DNA from 4 places in the Clostridium saccharoperbutylacetonicum N1-4(HMT) genome. Region 3 is predicted to be linked to each of the others. Evidence: predicted binding sites of a transcription regulator. Region 3 holds the regulator's gene; each other region holds the start of a gene.

Region 1 (3,199 bases), 180 kb from region 3:
TATCACCTTTTTTAAGTTTTTTTTAATGATAATTCCTTTACATTCAAAATATGATATTTGAATATATAAATTTTTACTTATTCAAAATTTATTTTTTATTTTTAATTAATTAATCAATTATTCATTATTAATTAATCAATCACTCACTAATTCAAATACTATTTTCCTCTTTAGTATACTCTTTTATACCGAATCAATTAAAATTTTTATTATATAAAAAAGTTACTATGATAATATATCTTATCATAGTAACTTGTTGCGAATGTGAACTTGTATACTAAACTCTTTCAACTATAAGAGCTGTTCCCATTCCTCCACCTATACATAATGTTGCAAGACCTTTCTTAGCATCTCTCTTTTCCATTTCATGAAGAAGAGTTACTAAGATTCTTGCTCCAGATGCTCCAACTGGATGACCTAAAGCAATTGCTCCACCATTAACATTTACTTTTGACATATCAAACTTTAAGTCTTTAGCTACAGCTAAACTTTGTGCTGCAAAAGCTTCATTAGCTTCAATTAAGTCTAAATCTTCAATTGCTATGTTAGCTTTTTCTAATGCTTTTTTAGTTGCATGGAATGGACCATATCCCATTATAGCTGGATCTAATCCTTTTGAACCATAAGAAAGAATCTTAGCCATTGGCTTAATTCCTAATTCTGCTGCTTTTTCTGCACTCATAATAACAAATGCTGCTGCTCCATCATTAATTCCTGAAGCATTACCAGCTGTTACTGTTCCTTCTTTTATAAATGCTGGTTTTAATTTAGCTAAAGATTCTGCAGTTGTTCCAAATCTAGGAAATTCATCTGTATCAAATACTTTTGGGTCTCCTTTTCTTTGTGGGATAACAACTGGAACTATTTCATCCTTGAATCTTCCTGATGTAATTGCTGCTTCAGCTTTTTGTTGTGAAGCTGCTGCAAAAGCGTCTTGTTCTTCTCTAGTTAATCCCCATTCTTTAGCAATATTTTCAGCTGTAACTCCCATGTGGTAGTTATTAAAAGCATCCCATAATGCATCATTTATCATTGAGTCAACCATTTTACCGTCACCCATTCTTTGTCCGAATCTAGCAGACTTTAATAAATAAGGTGCAGCTGACATATTTTCCATACCACCAGCAACAATAACATCAGCATCTCCAGCTTTTATCATTTGGGCTGCTAAACTTACTGCTCTAAGTCCTGAACCACAAACTTTGTTTATAGTCATAGCTGAAACTTCTTGTGGTAATCCTGCTTTTATTGTTGATTGTCTTGCAGTGTTTTGACCAAGTCCTGCTTGAATTACATTACCCATTATAACTTCTTCAATTAATTCCGGTTTAACTCCAGCCCTGTTAACTGCTTCTTTAATTACTAAAGCTCCTAAATCTACTGCAGATACATCTTTTAATGCTCCACCAAAACTTCCTAATGCTGTTCTTACGGCACTTACAATAACTACGTCTCTCATGTTTGACCTCCTAAAATTCTATAAAATATTTATTTTCGTTAAATTATTAACATATCTAAATTATACCCTCTATTATTTTTTTTATCAAGTAAATTTTGTTAAATTTTAAACAAACTTCATACTTTTATAATTATCCATACCAAAAAAGCATATTTGCTTAATTTCTATAAAAATTAAGCAAATATGCTTGCAAAACATAACTCTAATCCAATTAATACACTAATTATACTATTTTATATTTTTAAACTCATCTACTTCATTTGAGCTTAATTCAAAATACTTTAATATAGCATCTGCTATTCTTCTTGAAGCTTCTCCATCTCCATAAGGATTAATAGATTTACTCATTTTTGAATATGCTTCAGAATTTTTTAATAATTTATTAGCTTCACTCACTATTTTATCCACATCAGTTCCCACAAGCTTAACTGTACCAGCTTCAACTGCTTCAGGTCTTTCAGTAACATCTCTCAATACTAGTACAGGTTTTCCTAAATGAGGTGCTTCTTCTTGCAATCCACCAGAATCGGTCATTACCATAAATGATTTATTCATTAAATTATGAGTTTCTTTAGTATCTAATGGGGATAATAAATGTATTCTATCCTTTCCACCTAATCTCTCAAAAACTACATCTTTAACTACTGGATTTAAATGAACTAAATATACTAATTCTACATCAGTGTTTTGCTCAACTATCTTATTTAAAGCCTCACAAATATTTTGAATTCCTTCTCCCCAGTTTTCTCTTCTATGAGCTGTAATCATTATAACTTTTCTATTGAAATCTATATTATTTAATTCGTCAGTTTCAAAAACATAATTTTCTTCAACAGTATGTCTCATAGCATCAATTACAGTGTTTCCTGTAATGTATATGTCAGATTCATTTATGCCTTCTCTTAATAAATTTTCTTTTGACCCCTTAGTTGGTGCAAAGTGTAAATCTGCTAAGCTTCCTGTAAGCTTTCTATTCATTTCTTCTGGAAAAGGAAAGTACTTATTAAACGTTCTAAGACCAGCTTCAACATGACCAACTTTAATTTGTTGATAAAACGCAGCTAGTGATCCAGCAAAGGTTGTTGTTGTATCTCCATGAACTAAAATCATATCAGGTTTTTCTTCTTGAAACACTTCTTCCAAACCTTCTAAAACCCTGCTTGTAATACCTGTTAACGTCTGCTTTGTTTTCATTATATTTAAATCAAAATCTGGTTTGATGTCAAATAACTCTAAAACTTGATCTAACATTTCTCTATGTTGAGCTGTTACACAAACTTTTGACTCAATTTGCTCTCTTTTTTCCAATTCTTTTACTAGAGGTGCCATTTTTATAGCTTCAGGTCTAGTTCCAAAAATGGTAATAATCTTCTTTGTACTCATTTTTACTTCCTCCAATTTAAGCTTGATTAAGTCAACTACTAGTAAATCAGTAGTCAACTGTTGAGGATAAAACCATAGTTTTTATGGATTTTAAAATTCCACCAATAGATTTCACCTTAAATTATTGCCTTCGGCACAATTTAATATCCTGCTTCCATAGTAATTTTTAAAGAATCGTCATCATCTATCCATGAATTCACATCAATTTCTCTATATTCATCCTTCGAATCTCGTATAACAACATTAATAATTCCTGAATTGATTATCAATCTTTTACACATTGAACATGAATTAGCATCTTTTACGTATTCCTTTGTTTTTGAATCTTTTCCAACTAAATAAAGTGTTGCTCCAATC
Region 2 (3,199 bases), 1.8 Mb from region 3:
TTCCTTATCAATAAGCCATGCTTCCAAATACACTGTGGAGCCACTTTCAGTATAAAAGAAATTATTCTTTCGAACTATTCCAAGCCCTGCTTTCATAGCTGCAAAACGTAATGGTACAAGACCAAATCCTCTTTCAGTTTCTGCTCTAAGTCCTAAATCTTTCATGTATTTTTCATATTTTAAACTATCTTGAAAATCTTTAGAATTCTCATCTTTTCTTCCATCAACCAAATAGTATTTTGCAATCATACCTTTTAAATGCTCTGGAATATGATATTTTCCATATTTTCTCACACATATTACAATTGATTTAGCCCAAGGATAAGTATCTTTAAGCTGTGTAAAACGATACTGACCTTGGTAAAAACCTTTAGCTTCTGGAACCTTTTCAATTCGTTCCTCAAGTTTTTCTTTATATCCATCTATGTCAGATATTTTAATGATCCCACATTTTTCATATCCAAAATTTAATGCAGCATTCTTTATTTGATCTGCTAATAAAGTCATTTTATACACCCCTTCTTAAATTCAATTATTCTCTTTCAACGATTAAGGCAGTTCCTTGGCCTCCACCAATACACAAGGTTGCAAGTCCTTTCTTTGCATCTCTTTTTTCCATGGCATGTAACAAGGTTACTAAAATACGTGCCCCAGATGCCCCAATAGGATGTCCAAGTGCTATAGCTCCACCATTAACATTAACTTTATCCATATCTAAATTTAAATCTCTAGTTATTGCTATACTTTGTGATGCATAAGCTTCATTTGCTTCAATTAAATCTAAATCTTCAGCTTTTAAATTGATTTTATCCAAAGCAGCTTTTGTTGCATAAAAAGCACCATATCCCATTATTGCTGGATCTAAGCCTGCTGAACCATAAGAAGTGATTTTAGCTAGTGGTTTTATTCCTAAATCTTTAGCTTTTTCTGCGCTCATAATTACTAATGCTGCAGCTCCATCATTTAATCCAGATGCATTTCCTGCTGTAACTGTACCATTTTCTTTAAAAATAGGCTTTAATTTTCTTAGTGCTTCTATTGTATTACCAAACCTAGGAAATTCATCTTGATCAAATATTACTTCACCTTTTTTTGTTTTAATTACTACAGGAACTATCTCATCTTTAAACTCTCCATTCTTAATAGCTCTTTCAGCTTTTTGTTGTGATAATAGTGAAAACTCGTCTTGCTCTTCTCTTGTCACATTCCATTTCTCAGCTACATTTTCTGCAGTTACTCCCATATGATAGTCATTAAATGCATCCCATAAACCATCTTTTATCATTTCATCAATAAATTCGCCATGTCCCATTCTTTGTCCCCATCTGGCATTATCAAGTAAAAATGGTGCACTTGACATGTTTTCCATACCGCCAACTACTATCGCCTCAGCATCACCAGCTTTTATAATTTGAGCTGCTAAACTTATAGCTCTTAAGCCTGAACCACAAACCTTATTAATTGTAAATGCAGGTATTTCTACAGGTAATCCCGCTTTCACAGCAGCTTGTCTTGCTGGATTTTGTCCAAGACCTGCTTGAAGTACATTTCCAAAGATAACTTCATTAATTTCCTCTGGTTTAATATTAGCTCTTTTAACAGCTTCTTTTATTACTATTGCTCCTAGTTCAACTGCTGGTACATCTTTCAAAGTCTTTCCATAAGCTCCTATTGCAGTTCTTACTGCACTTACTATTACTACATCTTTCATTTTTTATTCCTCCCATAATGAAAATTTTATTTGTTATTTTTTTAACAAATATTGATATAAGAATATATAAATATATGTTGCAAAAAGAACTGTTCAAAACTTAATACTTTCTAATGCAAATCAACCTTTATTGATCATAACTCATTGAGTATTGAACGTTTATAATTGCAATATATCTAATGTAAGAGCATTCATAAAACTTGCTAAATTAACTTGCACCTGCTCTATGACTTTATATTATCAGAGGATTATATATTTGTAAAATTGATATATTCGAATTGACAATTCGTTTTTTTCAATATATTATTATCTTAATATAGAGATTGGAGTGAAGTTAATGGATATCAGACATTTTAAAACCTTTAAAGGCATTATAGAAGAAGGTAATTTTTCAAATGCAGCAATGAAATTAGGTTATACTCAATCCACTGTAACCTCACAAATTCAGCAGCTAGAGCAAGAACTTTCAATCAAGTTATTTGAAAAAATAGGACGTAATATGGTACTGACTCCTGTAGGAAAGGAACTAATCCCATATGCTGATGAACTACTTAATACAGTGAAAAAGATTGAGAGTCTTGGCAAATATGGTAATAATATTACTGGAGAATTAAAAATTGCTGTTGCAGAATCTTTAATGTCTTATAAATTGCAAAACGTATTATATATGTTTAAAGAAAAAGCTCCTAATGTAAAACTTTCTATGGTTTCCCTCAATTGCTATGACATAAAAAATATGTTAGCCAGTGGTGAAGCAGACCTTGGATTAATGTATAATGTAGGAAGTAAGAATGAAAGCTTAAATGCTGTTAAACTTTCTGATTTTGGCGTAGCTTTAGTCTGCTCCCCTCAATTTGATCAAGAAAAATTAGATTTCAGCAAACCTAATCAAAAAATAAATACAAGCCTTATCATTAATGAAGTTGAATCTATTTATCGAAAAATCCTTGAAAGTTATTTTTTTGATAAAAATATATTCTTAGATAATACAATCGAACTTGGGAGTATAGAAGCTATAAAAAAATGTGTTGCAAGTAATCTTGGAATTTCATTTTTACCGCGTTTTACAGTAGAAGAAGAGCTTGATAGTGGAAAGTTAAAGGAAATAAAACTAGACTCTTTAGATGCTAAAGTCACAGCAATTTATGCTTATCACAAAAATAAGTGGATTAGCCCTGCAATGTCCTTATTTATTGAATTAGTAAGAAAAGATTTTAATATTATAGATATCCAAAGCAAGAATTAGACTTATGCAACAATCACCGAAATATGATACATTTATCTTCTGCAGGACTAGTAAAATTTTCGCTGGAAGGTTCTAAATGCGGGCTTGCCGTCATTTCAGCGTGTCCAAAAGTTCATGTTTCTAAATATAAAATTTGGACATTCACTTTTGGACAAGCTGTAAATGAAACAAGCCCACATTAACAACCTTCAACAGCTCAATTTCACATGCCTGCTCCAGAAAAATTGTATCATATTTCTAGC
Region 3 (3,199 bases):
GAACAAAGATCAGGAAATAAAGCATTTAATTAATAAACTTAATGAAAATCAGGAATATAGTAAATTTCTATAATTAATAAGCTGTTTCGAGAATATTAGGATGAGTTCGGAACGGCTTTATTAGTTTTGGTGCTTAGCTATTATTGGGTGATGATACATATAATACTTGGACAAATTATTATATAAGCTATTGAAAATTTATACTCAGAGTATTATTATAAATGTACACGATAAATTTAAATTAAATTTTAAATTATTTAAAATGGTAAACGGTTAATATGTAAAGGGAATTTAACAGATATGTAGAGGATGTGATCAAGCTTTGATGATTAATACTCACAAAATCATGGCTGAGAATATTATAAAGCGTGCAAATACGAAGAGTATTTATTTACTCAATGATAAAAGGTTTATTTGGGGGAACATCAAACCAGATTGTGCGCCTAAATATAAATTCAAGAAGCATTATTTTGATGAAAGTATAGAAATGATAATTGATAAAATTATATATTTATCTTCACTAACGTTAGAAGATGTGTATTTTGATTTAACTGTTGGTAAATTTAGTGAAGAACTTGGAGTAATATGTCACTTTCTATGTGACTTTTTCTGTGCGCCTCATTATTATAGATGGGAATTTAAGAATACTAAGGCAGTTAAAAAGCATATGGCCTATGAAAATAGATTAGCAAAGATAGCTAAAGAATTTAAGCCCTTAGGCATAATTAATACAAATGTAAAGTCAAGTAATATAGAGGAATTTATATTAGAATTGCAAAAGCAATATAATGGCGCAGTAGAATTTAAGAATGATCTAACGTTTTCGTATTATGTTTGTGATAGTGTATTAAATATGATTTTAAATAATGTATTTTTAAATGATAAGAAAGTTAGTAAAGCAATTTAGCTTATAAAATATCTTAAAATAGAATAAAACTATTTTAGGATATTTTCATTTGAAGAAAAAATATGAAAAATAATTGTATTATCCTTGACATAAAATTATATAAGTATGGTAGAATAATAAATTATGATGGTAAATAGAATTAAGCACCAAAAATGAACTGCTTTGTTAAAGAATACTAATTGTCATTAATATTTAGATGGACAATAGGGATTTAAAGCGAGTTATAAAAATAATTAATTGTTAAGATAGGAGATAAGCATGGACAAGAGTAGAAATATATCTATGGCGGTTATTAAAAGATTACCAAAATATTATAGATATCTTGAAGAATTGATGAAAAATGATGTTGATAGAATTTCTTCAAAGGAATTAGGCGAAAAAATAGGATTTACTGCATCACAAATTCGTCAAGATTTAAATTGCTTTGGAGATTTCGGACAACAAGGGTATGGATATAATGTTAAGGAATTGTATAATCAAATTAGCTCTATTTTAGGGTTAGATAGGGGATACCAGGCAGCTTTAGTTGGAGCAGGAAACATCGGACAAGCGGTATCTAATTATTCTAGATTTGAAAATTTAGGATTTAAAATAACATCTATATTTGATGCAAATCCAAAGTTAATAGGAATGAGAATTAGAGATGTAGAAATAAAGGACATAGATGATATGTCAACTGTTTTGCAAGAAAGAAAAATTGATATAGGAATAATTTGTGTTCCAAGAAAAAATGCTCAAGTAGTTGCAGATGAATTGATAAAAGGCGGAGTAAGAGCTATTTGGAATTTTGCACCTGTAGATTTAGTTGTTCCAGATCATGTAAAGGTGGAGAATGTTCATTTAAGTGAAAGTTTACTGACTTTAATTTATTTATTAAATGAAAGTGATAATTAAAAAATAGATGAAAGAAAATAATAGACTTGATAATAGTCTATTATTTTCTTTTTTTTATATTTATATTTAATGAGGCCTAACATTCTAAAGGTAATATATGTGCTGGAATATTATTGTAAAAGGCTTTTAAGTTAGGCATATTTAACTAAATCTTATATTAAAATATAAGATTTTATTGCAAATAACTTGTGTACGTATTATAATTTTAAATATGGTTTGATATTTTTTAAACATACTTGTTATAATATTAACAAATGTGTTTGAATTATAATAAAAAGTTATTCAAATAAAATTAATATGCAAGTTTGAAGGAGGATTTTAACATGGAATTAAAGAATGTGATTCTTGAAAAAGAAGGACATTTAGCTATTGTTACAATTAATAGACCAAAAGCACTAAATGCATTGAACTCTGAAACATTAAAGGATATTGATGCAGTTTTAGATGATTTAGAAAATGATACTAATGTATATGCCGTTATAGTAACTGGTGCAGGAGAAAAATCTTTTGTTGCTGGAGCAGATATTTCAGAAATGAAAGATCTTAACGAAGAACAAGGTAAAGAATTTGGAATTTTAGGAAACAAAGTTTTCAGAAGATTAGAAAAATTGGATAAGCCAGTTATTGCAGCAGTATCAGGATTTGCTCTTGGTGGCGGATGCGAACTTGCTATGTCATGTGATATTAGAATAGCTTCAGTGAAAGCTAAATTTGGTCAACCAGAAGCTGGTCTTGGAATAACTCCAGGATTTGGTGGAACTCAAAGATTAGCTAGAATTGTAGGGCCTGGAAAGGCTAAAGAATTAATATATACTTGTGACTTAATAAATGCTGAAGAAGCATATAGAATAGGTTTAGTAAACAAAATAGTTCCATTAGAAAGTTTAATGGATGAAGCTAAAGCTATGGCTAATAAAATTGCAGCTAATGCTCCAAAGGCAGTTGCTTACTGTAAAGATGCAATTGACAGAGGAATGCAAGTAGATATAGATGCAGCTATATTAATAGAAGCAGAAGACTTTGGAAAGTGTTTTGCAACAGAGGATCAAACTGAAGGAATGACTGCATTTTTAGAAAGAAGAGCAGAAAAGAATTTCCAAAATAAATAATATTATTAATTGTAAATAATATTATAGAATTTTGCTAAAAATCTATTTGAGATTTATATATAGTTTGTTATAAAGTAGGTTTAAATAACAAGGAGGGTAATTTAATGAATTTTAAGTTAACTAGAGAACAAGAATTAGTGCAACAAATGGTTAGAGAATTCGCAGTAAATGAAGTTAAACCAATAGCTGCTGAAATCGATGAGACAGAAAGATTCCCTATGGAAAATGTTGAAATAATGGCTAAGTTAGGAATGATGGGTATCCCATTTTCTAAAGAATTTGGTGGAGC
Region 4 (3,199 bases), 1.6 Mb from region 3:
TAAATTCCACTCACTATAAAATTACTTAATGCTGAAAAAAGAAAACTGTTTTCTTTCGCATTAAATTTTTTTGCAAAAATTTCACCAAGCTTATTAGCTGGTATGATTAAACTAGAAATTAAATTAATGATAAATGCTTCTAATGTTGAAATAATTATAGGAATTAATGCCAACTTTCCTGTATTTAAAAGTAAGACTACTACAGACATAGTTATAGCTAAAGCAAACATAATCCATAATCCCATTATAAAACTAAAATACTTCTTTTTAATCACGGATAAACCCCTTTCAAAATTAATTAAATTATCTATGAAGTATTTTTCTTACTATAATTTAGTAAAGTAGAATTATTGAACTTTCCCTAATTCCCAATAAGTAGTTATTTTTTCTTTCCATACAAAGCTATATTTTTCTAGCAAGTCTTTAGGATCTATTGGTTTTCTTCCTGTCAATTTTTCAACTGTATCTGTTTCAATTGCCATTAACCCATCTCTAATACCAGATTCATTTGTTACCATATCATTAGCACACCATGGCACTGGTGATTTTGAGTAATTTCCTTTTGATGTACGTGGTATATATATTGAATCTAAATAATCATAATATTCTTCTTCATTTATAGTTATATATTCATAATCAATACCTGATATTTCACGAATCATATTGCAGATTTCATTTTGGTCAATTAATTGACCTGTTACATCGTAATCTTTATTGTGTTCACCTTTACCTAATAATAGTGCCGTAGCAACACGTCCACTATCATCTTTTGCAATAAATGTAGCTTTTCCTTCTCCTGCTGTAGTAACCCATCTATTGTTATCTAAATTTGCCATCATAACAGAATTAAGTAAGTAATTTTCTAAGTAAAGATTATTTCTCATAATATTATAATCTACACCAGATGCTTTTAAATATTCTTCTGTTGCTGTATGATCTGGTAATACATATTGCTTGTACCCTTCGCGGTTAGCACCAAAGAATGAAGTATATGTAATGTGCTTTACACCTGCTGCAATAGCAGCATCTATTACATTTTTATGTTGCTGTACGCGCTCTGGTCCTATTACTACACCAGATACCATATAAAGACGATCTCCACCTTTAAATGCTTCTATCATTTGTTCCTTATTGTCATAATTTGCTTCTCTTACTGTAACCCCCTTTTCTTCCCAAACCTTTAAGCGTTCTTCTCTTAAACGACTTTTATCTGGACATGTAAAGATTAATTGATCTCCAAACACCTCATTTAACATATTAGTAGCTACTCTTCCACCTAATTGCCCATCTGCTCCTGTAACAATATAACGCATATTTTTCCCTCCATTTATTTTTAATTAAAATATTGATAGAATAATATAATAAGCTGCTAGCAAAGCTTAAACATTTACATTAAGTAATAGATTACTTGTTAAAATATTAACACCTTTATGTTCGAAACTGAAATTAAAAATTTCTATTAGTAATAGAAAATTTTTATTAATACAAAAGATCAATTAATATGCACATTAGATAATTGTAAATTACAGCCTACTTATTCTATAAAAACTAAATAGAGATACTGAATAAATCTATTTCATTGCAAAACAAAAGACCCACGAAAATCGAAATTTCAGATTTTCGTGGGTTTCATGGTGAAGGCTAAACACGGAATATAAAATCCAGCAATAAAGAACTTTTCTTTTTTGATCTTTTATAGGTTCCATTTCCTAAATCATCTGCATATACGTATATAAATCCATAGCATTTGCTCATTTGAGAATATAATAATTCCTCCATTTTATCTGACTAAATTTTCACCATTACTCTCTATAATTTGTTTATAATAATTATAACTTTCTTTTCTCCTACGATTTAATGTTCCACTGCCATCATTATTTCTGTCTACATATACAAATCCATAGCGTTTTTTCATTTCTCCAGTACCTGCTGAAACAATATCTATAGGTCCCCACCAGGTATAACCTAATATGTTTGCTCCATCTTCTATTGCTTCTTTCATCATAATTACATGCTCTTTTAAATACTCCATTCTCTCATCATCATGAATCTTTCCATCCTCAGCAATTTCATCACTAGTACCCAAACCATTTTCTACAATGAATAATGGCTTATGATAACGATCTGTAAGTTCATTACATACATAACGTAATCCTAATGGATCTATTGGCCATCCCCACTTACTTTCTTTTAAATATGGATTTTTCTTTCCCAATAATCCTCCAGTATTACCAAGAATCTTCATTCCTGCTTCATGTAAAGATGAACGGTAATAACTAAATCCTAAGTAATCACAAACACCTTTTTTCAAAATTTCTTTATCTTCTGCTTCCATTTCTATAGAAATATTATGTTCCTTTGCTATACGATTAAAGTATGCTGGATACTCTCCAAGAAGCTGAATATCACTATAAAATAGTGAACGACGACGCAACTCATAGGATTCAAAAACATCTTCTGGCTTACAGCTGGCTGGATAAATTGGAGATAAAGAAAGCATACATCCAATTTTGAATTCTTCGTTAATATCATGACCCATTATAACAGCTTTGGCACTTGCTACTAACATATTGTGACTGGCCTTATAAATATCTTGAAGCTTGCTTTCATCTTCCTTTACTTCAATTGCAGCTGCAATAAGTGGTAATGTATGAGCATGATTTATTTCATTAAATGTCATCCAATACTTTACTTTGTGTTTATATCTATTAAATATAACCTCACAGAAATTTGTATAGAAATCTATTAACTTTCTATTTTTCCAACCACCATATTTTTTTATTAAGTTAAGTGGTGTTTCAAAATGTGAAATTGTAATAACAGGTTCCATATTATACTTTAACAATTCATCAAACAAATTATCGTAAAATTCTAATCCCTTTTCATTTGGCTCTGCTTCATCTCCATTTGGGAAAATACGGCTCCATGCTATTGATGTTCTAAAGCACTTCATGCCTAATTCTGATAGTTCCTTTAAATCTTCTTTATAAGTATGATAAAAATCAATTGCCCTATGACTCGGATAATATCTATCCTCTTCTATGTTTAAAGATACATCCTTGAAACGATCCTTTCCAACAGGAAGTACGTCTGCAATGCTTAACCCTTTCCCATCTTCATTATAAGCTCCTTCTGCCTGGTTAGCTGCAATTGCTCCACCCCATAAAAATCCTTTTGGGAATCCCATATTTATGCCTCC

What was found. The regulator Rex, encoded in region 3, represses fermentation and respiration genes when NADH is low (regulators of the CRP and FNR family bind a similar motif). The targets are predictions, from matches to a motif close to ATTGTTAANNNNTTAACAAT.
Region 1: a site for Rex is predicted at 1,554-1,573, ahead of CSPA_RS03020 (acetyl-CoA C-acetyltransferase). Genes of this name have one in related genera too.
Region 2: a site for Rex is predicted at 1,741-1,760, ahead of CSPA_RS10035 (acetyl-CoA C-acetyltransferase). Genes of this name have one in related genera too.
Region 4: a site for Rex is predicted at 1,408-1,427, ahead of CSPA_RS24100 (NmrA family NAD(P)-binding protein). Genes of this name have one in related genera too.

What each region holds. Positions count from the first base shown of each region.
Region 1 covers NC_020291.1:682,988-686,186, reverse strand. The annotation lists gene CSPA_RS03020 (acetyl-CoA C-acetyltransferase) at 278-1,459, opposite strand; gene wecB (non-hydrolyzing UDP-N-acetylglucosamine 2-epimerase) at 1,688-2,842, opposite strand; gene CSPA_RS03010 (deaminase) at 2,983-3,199, opposite strand, start outside.
Region 2 covers NC_020291.1:2,263,687-2,266,885, reverse strand. The annotation lists gene CSPA_RS10040 (epoxyqueuosine reductase) at 1-507, opposite strand, end outside; gene CSPA_RS10035 (acetyl-CoA C-acetyltransferase) at 533-1,711, opposite strand; gene CSPA_RS10030 (LysR family transcriptional regulator) at 2,049-2,957, shown strand.
Region 3 covers NC_020291.1:499,484-502,682, forward strand. The annotation lists partial or broken gene CSPA_RS02115 (mannose-1-phosphate guanylyltransferase) at 1-73, shown strand, start outside; gene CSPA_RS02120 (zinc dependent phospholipase C family protein) at 326-907, shown strand; gene CSPA_RS02125 (redox-sensing transcriptional repressor Rex) at 1,166-1,801, shown strand; gene CSPA_RS02130 (short-chain-enoyl-CoA hydratase) at 2,125-2,910, shown strand; gene CSPA_RS02135 (acyl-CoA dehydrogenase) at 3,015-3,199, shown strand, end outside.
Region 4 covers NC_020291.1:5,477,001-5,480,199, forward strand. The annotation lists gene CSPA_RS24095 (DUF2798 domain-containing protein) at 1-275, opposite strand, end outside; gene CSPA_RS24100 (NmrA family NAD(P)-binding protein) at 348-1,313, opposite strand; gene CSPA_RS29850 (hypothetical protein) at 1,642-1,779, opposite strand; gene CSPA_RS24105 (glycoside hydrolase family 1 protein) at 1,781-3,187, opposite strand; gene CSPA_RS24110 (beta-glucoside-specific PTS transporter subunit IIABC) at 3,190-3,199, opposite strand, start outside.